Regions from separate parts of the Aminipila terrae genome, predicted to be linked through region 4. Evidence: riboswitches for the same ligand, from Rfam matches in the RefSeq annotation. Region 4 holds a riboswitch; each other region holds the start of a gene.
The links. A riboswitch is a leader RNA that binds a small molecule or an ion and turns the genes downstream of it on or off. The one in region 4 is predicted to bind cobalamin.

Region 1: it holds a riboswitch for cobalamin, as region 4 does, so the genes downstream of both, Ami3637_RS08915 (PQQ-binding-like beta-propeller repeat protein) here and Ami3637_RS02395 (diaminopimelate decarboxylase family protein) in region 4, are expected to answer to the same signal.
Region 2: it holds a riboswitch for cobalamin, as region 4 does, so the genes downstream of both, cbiQ (cobalt ECF transporter T component CbiQ) here and Ami3637_RS02395 (diaminopimelate decarboxylase family protein) in region 4, are expected to answer to the same signal.
Region 3: it holds a riboswitch for cobalamin, as region 4 does, so the genes downstream of both, Ami3637_RS17020 (immunoglobulin-like domain-containing protein) here and Ami3637_RS02395 (diaminopimelate decarboxylase family protein) in region 4, are expected to answer to the same signal.

What each region holds. Positions count from the first base shown of each region.
Region 1 is NZ_CP047591.1:1,862,698-1,865,906, forward strand. It holds gene Ami3637_RS08905 (hypothetical protein) at 1-664, shown strand, start outside; gene Ami3637_RS08910 (hypothetical protein) at 674-1,051, shown strand; cobalamin riboswitch at 1,450-1,662, shown strand; gene Ami3637_RS08915 (PQQ-binding-like beta-propeller repeat protein) at 1,874-3,209, shown strand, end outside.
Region 2 is NZ_CP047591.1:1,767,271-1,770,479, forward strand. It holds gene Ami3637_RS08435 (energy-coupling factor ABC transporter ATP-binding protein) at 1-454, opposite strand, end outside; gene cbiQ (cobalt ECF transporter T component CbiQ) at 466-1,305, opposite strand; cobalamin riboswitch at 1,451-1,654, opposite strand; gene Ami3637_RS08445 (heavy metal translocating P-type ATPase) at 1,857-3,209, shown strand, end outside.
Region 3 is NZ_CP047591.1:3,509,179-3,512,387, reverse strand. It holds gene Ami3637_RS18045 (ABC transporter permease) at 1-7, shown strand, start outside; gene Ami3637_RS18870 (ATP-binding cassette domain-containing protein) at 190-741, shown strand; cobalamin riboswitch at 841-1,040, shown strand; gene Ami3637_RS17020 (immunoglobulin-like domain-containing protein) at 1,297-3,209, shown strand, end outside.
Region 4 is NZ_CP047591.1:504,302-507,510, forward strand. It holds gene Ami3637_RS02395 (diaminopimelate decarboxylase family protein) at 214-1,539, opposite strand; cobalamin riboswitch at 1,678-1,893, opposite strand; gene Ami3637_RS02400 (S-layer homology domain-containing protein) at 2,030-3,209, opposite strand, start outside.

The sequences.
Region 1 (3,209 bases), 1.4 Mb from region 4:
AAATATAGAGAAAAATGGAATCATTACGTATGATGCAAAGAGCGGTATCACTACAGTGAAATTAAACGGTAGGAGTAAAAGGTATGGAGTTTCCCTTGGAAATGCTCAGATAAAGAACAACAGAATGATTGTGAATCGGGAGCAGGTTTGGTACGATTTAATAGGAAAGACATATCATTCTCCAGATGGGGGAACATGGTATGCGGATAAAACAAGTCCGATATTTGGAGGAGTATGGCAGTGCGTTTATTTGCCGAAAGATATTGCTAATGATTTATATTTAATAACGGAGGGCACACATATTGAAAAGGTTCTGTATGATAAAGCAGCAGGAGCGTGGGATGCAGGAACTGCGGCCGCTTTATCAGGATTTTGTACTTGGGTATACACAGAATATGGTGTTACTATATCCGTTGCCAGGGCTAGTTTTCTGGCAGGAGCAATTGTTTGCTGCTATGATCTTTCAAAAGCTTGGGAAAGAGACTGTTTTCGAGAGGCAGTCATGCAGTGTGGTGACAATGAATTTGTAAGAATCTCTTTTATAATTACAGATGGTGGTATCGTAAATACATACAGAATTACAAAAGAGATTAAAGATGTGTACCGGTATCAGGGAACATTTAAACCGGGGTATTATGAAAGTTATTCTAAGGTAAAGAAGTAGGGGAGATATATGAAATACAGACGCAGATTGGACGTGGTTATTACTATTGTTGGTATATTTACACTAATTTTTTCCATGCTTGCTAGGAGGGGAGACGCACCGCAAACTTTTGCAAGACTGGGAATTAATATTAACTTTATATCATCGCTAATTCTGGGTAGTATACTTTTTTACTGGACTTTTGAAGCAAGAGCGTATAAAAGATCTTTACTGGAATCCATAGCATGTTTCCTATTAAGTATAAGTTCTTTTTTATTGGCAATCTGCAGTTATTATACAACATGGAAATTTAGTGATATTAGTTTGATGATCATTATTGTTCTGTCTATAGTAGCAAGCACTATTTTTTGGCAGTCGAGCATAGGAATAAAAAAATTGCAGGCATAAAGACTGATAAAGATTTAAATCAGAATTAAGGAGATAGGCTAAACTGCTTTAGACTTTCTTAGCAAGAGCTAAGGCTATTATAAAACTTATATATAATCAATAGATTAGAGAAGTAGAACGTTTTAGAGGATTGGCATACAATGAGTTAGAATAAGATTCGGATGCTGTAGGAAACATCATTATAATTAAAACTGTTGGAGGATGGTTATATAACCTTCCAACAGTTTTAATTTGTGGGCGGTATTTGATAAAAAATATAAGAAATATTTAATTAAGAATAATGTTGAAATATAGAAATTAAAGTGATATTATAGTTGGTGAAAATATAAATATTTACATTTTATATATAATTATGAAATTTCGACAATATTAAACAAATTTCGACAAGAAGAGCTATTCAATTAAATAAATATCTATGTCTGTCGGCGGGAGCCGGCAGCTAAGAGGGAAGCCGGTGAGAGTCCGGCACGGACCCGCCGCTGTAAACGAGGAGTTCCTGCCCATTCATTTGCGTGACGCAAATGTCCACTGAAAGCAAACAAAGCTTTTGGGAAGGAGGGCAGAAATGTGGATACGTAAGTCAGAAGACCTGCATGGATTGAAGAAGTAACCGGTTACGAGGTAAATGACCAGGGAATTGTATTTTAAATTCATTTTTTAAAATAAATTAAGAAAACAGTGAAAACGGACTGTGGCAGATTTGCTATAGTCTTTTTTTGTTGTCCAAAAGAGAAAGGGGGTGAGCATTATTAAAAAAAATATGGCAATTACGCCGTATAAATATTTGTTTTATTATCTAATATCAAAGGAGGAACAAAAGAAATGATAAAATTAAAGCTAAGAAAACCGTTAGCAACCCTTATGATTATAGCTATGGTCATGAGCATGGGGCTCACTGCATACGCTGCAGACTGGCCAACCTACCAGGGAAATGATATTCACAACGGGATTATCAATGCAGCACCAACCAACGGAAGTCCAAATGTCACACGTATTGATCTGCCGAAAAATGGATCCGGTTGGGATGGTGTGGATTCAGCAGCTGTTATGGAAACCAGAAATGGAAATACCTTTGCTTATATACTTTATGACGGATATAAAGTTGCAAATGATAAGGGTGGCGGCAGGCTAGCTAAAATAGACTGTTCGGCATCTACTCCACAGGTAGTATGGGAAAAGCAGATTACCCAGAGTTCAGGATTCCAACTATCCTCTCCTTACCTGGATACTGAAAACCGATGCATCTATGTGGGGGCATCCGGATTTAATCAGAAAGCAAATAACGATGAGCTGACATTGACTGGAGGAGCAATCACAGATTGGTCTGTATCTTCTGCAGGAACAACTTTGGAAAATGGTAAGGTTGTTGTTTCAGGTAACCAAACTGTTACTTTGACTCAGACAAATACTAATTTAACTAGTGGTGAGACTCATCGTTCTGCCACTGGCGTAAAAATCAACGGAAGCAATGTAAATATGATTATTACTGCTAAGCTTAACGGTACTACAGTAGGAAGTAAGACCTTAAACGCTTCTAACCTAATCGATGGACATTACTATCTGAATGATAATTTCCAATCTACGGCAGAATCTGCTGTAAATACAGGGACAAATAATACGCTGGAATTTACCTATGAAATTTCAGGAAATGATAGCAATACTGTGGAGATTGAATATTGCCAATTGTATGAACAGAACAGTTCTATTACAAAAGTAACAAATATTGACGAAGAACCTACTACAGAATTGTCTTTAGCAGTGCCAAACAATGCACAGATCAATACTCCTATAGTAAAGAATGGGGATTATCTGTATTTCGGAACATGGTCAGGAAATGCAGGAACATATTATCAGTATGACATGGATAATAAGGAGTTAAAAGAATTTAATCCGGGTAATGGCGGTTTTTATTGGGCTGGTGCTGTTGTAGATGGAGATTATGTTTACTTTGGTGGAGATAAAGGTTTTCTGTATGCTCGTCCGGTAGGTGATGATTTTGATAATACTTCAGAAGGAAGTGTTGTTAATTTATCCACTATAGGTGGAGTGGAATCAGGGAATGTGCGCAGCACTATTTCACTAGTAGACGGACATCTTTACTTTACTAGCCAGGGTGGTTATTTATGGAGCTTTACTCCGGGAGCAGGAACACCAACAT
Region 2 (3,209 bases), 1.3 Mb from region 4:
CAGCAATGCTAACTCGTTTTTTTTCTCCACCACTAAGGTAATGGGGAGGCCGGTCTTTAAATTCAAGAATGTTCATATACTTTAAGGCTTCTTCAACACGTTCTAAAACTTCCTCTTTTGGCAATTTTAGATTCATAGGACCAAATCCCACTTCTGCCAAAACAGTAGAAGCAATGATTTGATTATCTGCATCCTGAAACACAATACCGATATTTTTACGAAGCTCTTTTAAGTTTTTTTTGTTAATAGGGGTTCCCCTATAAAAAATCTGGCCTTCGTCAGGCTTAAGAACACCATTAGTATTAAGGAAAAAGGTAGATTTTCCAGCACCATTTGAACCGACAACAGCAATTTTTTCACCTTCATAGATATCCAGACTGATATCATTCAGGGCGGTCTTTCCGTTTCCATAGCAATAATGTAAATTCTGAATTTGTAAAATCGGATTTTTCATAATGACCCTTTCTATTGCGTGATGTACCATAGTACTAAAAGAAAAAATATAAATATCATTGCTGCGATAACTTGTTTTGCACTAACATTTTGTGTTTCCTCCAGAATCATAAATTCGCCATCATAGCATCTGGATTCCATGGCATCATAATAGGCATTAGACTTTTTCATTGAAACAATCAGCATATTGCTTGCAACTTTTCCGAATGTACTCCAAGAGGTTTTCAAATCACAGAAACCCAGACGTGAATCTGCAGAATTTCTGATGTTAATGTTTACGTCTATCAGAATAAATATGTAACGATAAGTCATCATCATCAATTCTATAAATAGCTTGGGCACATGTGCTCTTTCAATCACACAGATTATTTCGGTTGATGGTGTCGACAAAGCCATCATTTCCATAGAGCTGATTGCAGCAAAAACCTTTAGGATTAAAAAGCACATAATCTTCAAACTCTTCTCTGAAGTGAAAATATAAAAGAGTCCCAGATTCAGATTGTATTGGCCAATAGGCTGAGTGGACAAGTCAATTCCTATAGTAACCGTACCAAGAAGAATGAAGGTAATGGGAATTGTCAGCACCGACAAATATGAAAGTACTGGAAGCCCACCCTTTACTATCGTCAGATACGCCATGGATACAATTACTGCAATAGACACATAGGGATTATTTAGCGCAATGCATAAGATTAATGTCAAAGCAGAAAAAGATACCTTAAAAGTTGGATTCCAATGTCTTATTCCAGAATTGTAAGCGTAAAAGTCGATGCAGGAACCTTCTCCGTGTTTATGTCCGATTTTATGGTGTTTATGATGCTCTCTGTTTTTAGAAATGATGTGTTTCTCCATTGTTATTATCCTCAATCATTACAGCTTCAAAAATGTAGGCAAATTTTATCCAGTATGCATCTTTTAAAATAAAAAAAGACTGCAGCTTTCGCTACAGCCCGTTTTTCTGTAAAACACAATAAAAATATAAACCGATCTCCCATCGGATTACATGGAATTTTATGCAGGTCTTCTGGCTTACGTATCAACATCATCTTCCGATCTTCCCAAAACTTATGTTTCAGTGATCTTCCTTTTCGGAACAGGATTCTGACTCCTCGATTACAGCGGCGGGACCGCGCAGGACTGACACCTGCTTCCCTCTTAGCCGTCAAACGCATTTGACGGAACACAAAATATCTATTTAGTTGCATGATGATATTATCACTTCTGACTTTTAATGTCAAGCATGGGGAAATACTTAAAGTTAAAATAATACTGCATAGTTGACAAAAGAGGAATAAGTGTTATAGTTTTCATATCCCCCTGGGGGATATGAAAACTATAACACAGAAGAATATATAGACAGATTATATACTAATTTTATGAATATAAGGGAGGCAGAAATAAAAATGAAGAAATGGATAATGGAAGAGGATAAACTAAATTTAATATTTGTTATCATATCCGGGATTGCTCTGCTGGTCAGCTTATCCCATTTACTAAGAGGAAGTCTTGGATTTGATTCAGCATGGATTGCAATTGTGCTGTGTGGAATACCGATTCTTTTAGGAGCCATTAAAGGATTAGTAGTGGATCATGATATAAAGGCTGATGTTCTTGTTTCAATTGCTTTAGTAGCATCCGTGTGTATCGGTGAGTATTTTGCTGCCGGAGAAGTTGCATTTATCATGGCTATTGGTACTCTTCTTGAAAACGGCACTTCAAGGAAAGCAAATGAAGGCATAGAAAGATTGATTAAGTTAACCCCGAAGACTGCACGAGTGCTTAAGGATGGTACGGAGAAAATCATTCCAGCGGACCAGGTGAACATTAATGATATTTTGCTGGTTCTGGCAGGGGAGACAATTCCTGTTGACGGCGTTATTGCGTCAGGGGAGACTTCCATTGATCAATCGGTCATGACAGGGGAATCCCTACCCATAGATAAGACTGTTGGAGATGCAGTAACCAGCGGAACGGTGAACCAGTATGGGACGTTTACTATGAGAGCCACTAAAGTAGGGAAGGACAGTTCTCTGCAGAGGATGATTCAAATGGTGAAAGAGGCAGAGGCCAATAAAGCCCCTATCATAACCCTTGCAGACAGATGGGCTACGTGGATGGTCTGGGCGGCACTGGGAGCAGCGGTTATTACGGGGGCTGTTACAGGAGAACTGATTCGTGCAGTAACCGTTCTGGTTGTGTTCTGCCCTTGTGCATTTATTTTAGCTACGCCAACGGCAATTCTGGCTGGCATTGGCAATGCAACAACCTATGGCATTATTATCCGCTCTGGAGACGCTCTGGAGCGCTTTTCTAAAGTGAAACATATAGCTTTTGACAAGACAGGAACCCTGACTCATGGGAAACTCAACGTTATGGCAGTAAAGAGCTTTAATGATTGTATTACAGAAGAAAAGTTATTATACTATGCAGCCTCTGCAGAGCAGCGCTCGGAACACCCTATAGGAAAATCTATTGTTTCATATTATCAGTCAATATGTCATACCATGTGTGAACCGCAAGAATTCTCTCTTTTAGCAGGTCAGGGAGTGAGAGCATTTGTAGACGGACAGGAAGTGATGGCAGGAAAACCTGATTTATTGAAAACAGAAGGAATCACCATACCTGAAAAGATTCAGAAGGCTGCCACTGATTACTCAGAGAAAGGGGCTACAATCGTTTACATAGGCATCAATAAAGAAACTGCGGGATTTATCGTACTGTCTGATACGGTAAGGGAAGATGCAGCAGCCATGATT
Region 3 (3,209 bases), 510 kb from region 4:
GATGTGAAGGGTGAAGTGGAATTTAAACATGTCAAATTCGGATATGTACCGGAAAAGACTATTATACAAGATTTCTCTGCAAAAATAAAACCTGGGCAGAAGTTGCTATTGTTGCCCCACTGGTGCAGGTAAAACTACCATTATGAACTTGTTAATGCGGTTTTATGAATTGGATGCGGTGAAATACTGTTGGATGGAACACCAATCAGCCAGGTACCACGGGAGAATGTACATCAGCAATTCTGCATGGTTTTACAGGATTCATGGCTGTTTGAAGGCACAATAAAAGAGAATATTATTTACAGCAAGCAGGGCATCACAGAAGAACAGGTGGTGAAAGCCTGCAAAACCGTGGGTTTGCATCATTTTATCAAAACCTTGCCTGAGGGATATGATACGATATTAAACGATAAGGCCAGTCTGTCAGAAGGACAGAAACAGCTTATTACTATTGCCCGGGCAATGATACAGAACGCACCGCTGCTGATTTTAGATGAAGCAACCAGTTCAGTAGATACCCGTACGGAGCGTATTGTTCAATCTGCAATGGATCAGCTGACGGTTGGCAGAACTTCTTTTGTCATTGCCCACAGGCTTTCCACCATTAAGAATGCAGACTTGATTCTTGTGATGAAAGACGGGATATCATTGAAAGTGGTAATCATAAAGAGTTGCTTGCACAGAGTGGATTCTATGCAGAGCTTTATAACAGTCAATTTGAATCAGCAGCATAAATTTTAATCCTTGTTCTTATGAATTAGAAAAATGGTGTCAATACCCAGGGTGTTGACACTAATTCTATTTAATGGTAGTATTTTAGATAATAACATTCTTAAAATAATTTAATAATCATTTTATGTTCCGTTTTAATTGGTAGCATACCAAATTAGGATGGCTAAGAGGGAAGCAGGTGAAAGACCTGCGCGGTCCCGCCGCTGTAAACGAGGAATTTTTCTTAAAATACCACTGAGAGAATCTTGGGAAGGTTAGAAAAGTGATGATACGTGAGCCAGAAGACCTGCTTAAAATGATAGAACCAGTATTCCGCGGGAAATCGGCAATACGGATTAATAGATGGATATTTATGTGAAATATATCTTTGTTTTTGCAGTAAAAACGGACTGTAGTATTTTTTATACTACAGTTTTTTTTGTCCAAAAACATATTAGTTATGTGGCTGGTTGATTTGCTTTTCTCGGGAGAATACAGGTTTTATCTGATCAGAAAAATAACGCATTATGCGATGATATAGATAAGAATAATAGAAGGAGAGAAGAGAAAGCGATGTTTTTTGAAATGAATAAAGTAAAAAAAGCTCTAGTGATTATATTAACCATTGCCATAACTTTTACGGGCTTTTGTATACCAGAAGCAGGTAACCTAAATGTGTATGCAGATGAAGTCACAGCGGGCAGCTCTGGTAACAACAGTAAACCTTCAGCAGGCGACGGGAGCAAAGAAAATCCCTATGTCATAAAGAATGCGGATGAGCTGTCATGGTTTTCAGAGGAGGCTAACAAAACTCTAACACTATGTGCCGTTCTGGGTGAGGATATTAATATGGGTGGGGAAAGCCGCCCTTGGAAACCAATTGGTACAGGCCTTGATAGTCAAAAGCCCTATACTGGAGTCTTTGATGGGAAGGGTCACACTGTTAGCGGCATCTATATCAATTGTGAAGGAAAATACCTTGGCTTTTTTGGAAACCTGGGTTCCGGTAGCACTGTGAAAAACCTCACAGTAAAAGGGAGAATTACCAATAGTGCTACCGGTGCTACTTATACGGGCGGCATCGCTGGATGCGCCAATGGTGGCAGCCAGATTGTAAATTGTGCCAATTATGCTGATGTGAGTGTAAAGGGTGGAACTACTGTAGGTGGGCTTGTTGGCGGTACAGAGGGTAATTCTAACTCTAATATTAAGATATTGGGCTCTCTCAATTCAGGATCCGTGTCAGGAAAGAGGATGGCAGGCGGTATCATTGGAGTCGCTAAGTTTGTGGATGTTAGTTATTGTTATAATAACGGAGATATTAGCACTTCAAGCTCTTATGTTGGTGGTATTTTAGGTTCTACATCTAGCAGTTCTAAATCTAATTTGCAGAAGAGCTACAATATTGGAAATGTTTCAGGAACAACCAATGTAGGTGCATTGGCAGGAGACTCCAGTGGTATTGTTTCTAATGTAAGTAACTGCTATTGGCTGGAAGGTTCAGCAGAAAAAGGCTTTGGAGGTACAGCTTCAGTTTCAGGTACTAATGCAGTTAAGGCTGCTGCAGACATGAAAACGGCAGACTTTGTTACGTTGATTAATGGGGAAAATTCTCCACAGGAATCTAAGTTCATAGCTGTTGAAGGAGAATATCCTGTACATCAGTGGCAACAGCCAGAGATGAGTGATGAAGATGCAGTGGCAGCAGCAGCGGACGCTTTAACTATGGATACTTCAAATCCAGTAAAGATTAATCTAACCCTTCCATCCACAGGAATCAATGGTACAGCCATTTCATGGAAGTCAGGAAATGAAGCAGTTGTTTCCCATGAAGGTGTTATTAATCCTCCTGATGCAGATACAAAAGTTACTTTGACGGCTACTGTATCTAAGAATGGAATACAGAAGACAAAAGATTTTGTTTTTACAGTAGCAGCCGGAAGTGAAAGCCAGGATAAAGAAACAATAGATAAAGCTATTCAGATTTTGTCTAATAACATGATTCCAAAGAATGGTACAGATACAAATTTTATTACTTTTGTAAATAAAACCTTGGAAAAAAACAATATTACAGGGGTAACGGTTCAGCTTATAAATACAGGTACTCCTGCAAGAGCGGATGTGGGAAGCATCGGAACCAATGGAGATATTACATACTTTTATCAGGACCCGTCAACACTGGGTTACAGTACTGCATTTGTTTTCATAAATGATATTAAGATGACTCTCTCTAAAGGAAATGTCAGCAAAGAGATTACGGTAAAAGCAAGGTTGGATTGGGATGAAAGTAAAGTCAAAGACTGGTTGAATAAAGCTGTGCTTGATACAATTGGCTGGGAAAGTATAAAGGAGACTAATTCTGATCAACAGGCTGTTACGGATTCTTTAAGCCTGCCGGTACGTAAACGGGATACAAAAGATAATCTACTTGCAAACCTGACGTGGAGCAGCAGCGATACTGGGGTAATACAAATTGCCAAAGGTGAGATTGGCGGTAA
Region 4 (3,209 bases):
CTAAATTTGGGTTTTTAGCAGCTGACCATCCAGCAGGTGTTACTGAAGAATCCAGATGAATTTCATACAGTATATCTCTACCATAAATTCCACAAAATCGCACTTTTCACTTTTTGGCGTGCCTAAATCTTCAATATAATACCACGCATATAAGCATGTGTCAATAGAAAATTCGGTGGCAAAACTATGTATTTTTTATTTTTGTTTTTTTAATTATATAACACATAAATTTAGTTTTTCACGAAAAGGTTCTTCCCCAGCTAGCAGATCTTCATATTGCTGGGGCCTTTTAATCTGTTTCACAGTACCATTCTTCTTAATCATTATAACCCCGGGCCTTGGTCTTCCACTAAAGTGAGAGAGATGGGTATTACTATAAGCTCCCGCATTAATAAATGCGATGAAATCACCGGCTGTTATGCTGTTAGGAAGTCGGATGCAATCAGAAGAGTCATAGGACAGTCCGCTGATTTTATATGGCATATTATGTTGCTCAGTAATTTTATTTACACATATCATCTGATCATATTCCAAATTTTTTTCAGCCTCAGCCCCAATGTTCAGACCTTCATCCAGTACTAACCAGTTTTCATTCAGATTCTTTCTATATTTTTCATTTACTATACTGGTTAAAAGGATGCCTGCAGAAGCTGCAATTTTTCTACCCGGCTCAATAATTAATTCTATGCTGTTAAAGAACTCTTTATATTCTTTTCCCGCCCATTTTTCCACCTTATCCGTATTTAATTCCTGGGATACCGCCTCTGCAATCTGCCCCATATTTTCAGATGAAATGCCTCCTCCGATATTTAAGCTTTGGGGAATAAATCCTGTGAGCTGATGCATTTTTACTGCTGTTTCAAGCATGGTAACAAAAGCCTCCCGAACAGATTCCGTTTTATATAATCCGTTCTGGATATGAAAATGATAGCCTTTTAGTTTTATGTATTTCTTATTTTTCTGAGACATTCTGATAGCTGTTCTGAGCTGTTCAAAGGTTATTCCAAATTCTGCCTCCTGTACAAGCAATTTATTCTGATTAGAGTTATAATAAGAGATTTCAGGGGCTACCATTAAAGCAATGTTCACTGGAGTATTTAAAGCCTCAGCAATTTTAACAATTCTTGTCAATTCGTAGATCGAATCTATATTAATAGATTTAACCCCGCTTTTTATGGCAAATTCAATCTCTTTAGTGGTTTTACATGCTCCCGTAAATATAATCTGCTCCCCCTCAAAGCCTGCCTGTAAACCTTTAAACAATTCTCCTCCGGAATTAACCTGCAAATTACAGCCTGCATCTCTGATAACCTGAAGATTAGCAAGAGTTGATTCACATTGAGCTGCATAATGTATACTGGTCTTATCATAGAAGGTTCTAAAGGCCACTATAACTTCGTTTACATTTTTTCTTAATTCTCTTTCTGAAAAAATATATAATGGTGAACCATATTCTTCAGCCAGTTTTGTCAAATCCCTTCCATCAAAGTATAAATGTTCTTTTTCAACTTTAAATATTTTGTTTTCAAAAATATTCATTTACAAACCTCCCAGTTAAAATAACTGTAATATAACTGCTGCCAGACTGTTTTTATAATAAAAAAAACTGCGACAAAAATCGCAGTCCGTTTTACTGTTTCACTCTATTATTCCTGCCAATTATCCATACTACCCGTGGATTGGCGTGCTCCTCATGCAGGTCTCCTGACTCGTGCCTCAACATTTCTTTTAACCTTCCCGAATGGTAATTCAGTGGTTATCTATCCTCTTCAGAATATTTCTAAAAGAAACTCTTCACTCACAGTGGCGGGTCCGCTCTGGTTTTTCACCAGATTCCCTCTTAGTCGTACTCTACTTATACGTAAAGTCGAAACATGGAAGTAATATAATTTGTTTTTTATAGTCTATCATACAGGAATTATTATTTCAAGGTATTTTAGCTAATAAAGGACAGCTGCAGAATAATTATTTTCCGCAGCTGCTTGCTTTAAAATGTTTAGAGCTAACTACAAAATTTTCTGTTATTTAACTATTTTGCTAACTTCTGAAACAGTGAAGCCATCATGGATGATGCTTCCGCTCTTGTTGCATACCCTGAAGGTTTAAAACTATACTTTCCGTCTGCTCCTTTATAACCATTTATTATGCCGCCTGTCTGCATGATTTCTATGGCTCCCCCAGCATAAGGACTGATTTTACCCTTGTCTGAAAATTCCTGTTTAAGGGCTGTCTTGGTTATTTCTTTCTTTTCAATATTTTCTAGATAGTTTTTAAGCATTACAGCCATATCCTCTCTGGATATGTTGGCATTTGGATTAAATTTGCCCTTAAATCCTTTGGAAATATTTTTTTCTGCAGCCCAGTTTACCGCTTTTGCATACCATGCATTATCTGACACATCCGTAAATACTGCACTATTGGTCACTTGGGGAGCACCAGCCTTGCTGTAAAGAATCTGTACAAATTCAGCTCTGGTTACACTTCCATTGGGATCAAAGGTAGTCTTTGTCTTGCCTTTTACTATTCCTTTATTGGCAAGATACATAACACTGTCATAGAACCATTTTCCGCTGGTCACATCTGAAAAGGCCACATTGTTATAAGTGACAGCATAATATGAAAAGTGGTTGGTTTCTCCCTTCATTGCTTTCTTTGCTTCGTCATAAGAAGCACCCTCCACCGTTTGCTGTTCTCCTTTATCACTGACATAAATAATTTTCAGGTTTTCCTTCTTCTCATTTGCTCCTAAAGAATATGGAAGATAGAAGGTCACCTTCCCATTCTTAAAATCAGTGATTGCTTTGTCGTTGGAAACGGCGGAAAGATTAAACACAGGACGGCCTGCAAGCTCTGGTATATTTGTAGTAACAGGATTTGAAGAAGCGTCAACTTTTTCAATAGCCAGCTTGATATCGCTGCCACCAGCCTCTGCAACCAACGCAGACAGGGCTTCCTGACTAAACCTCATATCCCCTGTAGGCGTAGTGATGCTTAATATACCTTTTTCCTTTACTATGTCTTTTGCAGAGGACGTTGGTAAAGTAGTAACCACTGCATCGGCTTTGTCATCTGCTTTTACCACAATCGATACTTCTGGTATTAACTCCTTGCTTGAGTTTTTCACCGCTTCCATAGCCTTTTTCAATGCTTCTGTCATGTCCTTTGAAGAAACAGCAGCTGCCGCTTTTCCGTCGCGATCTGGTTTGGCA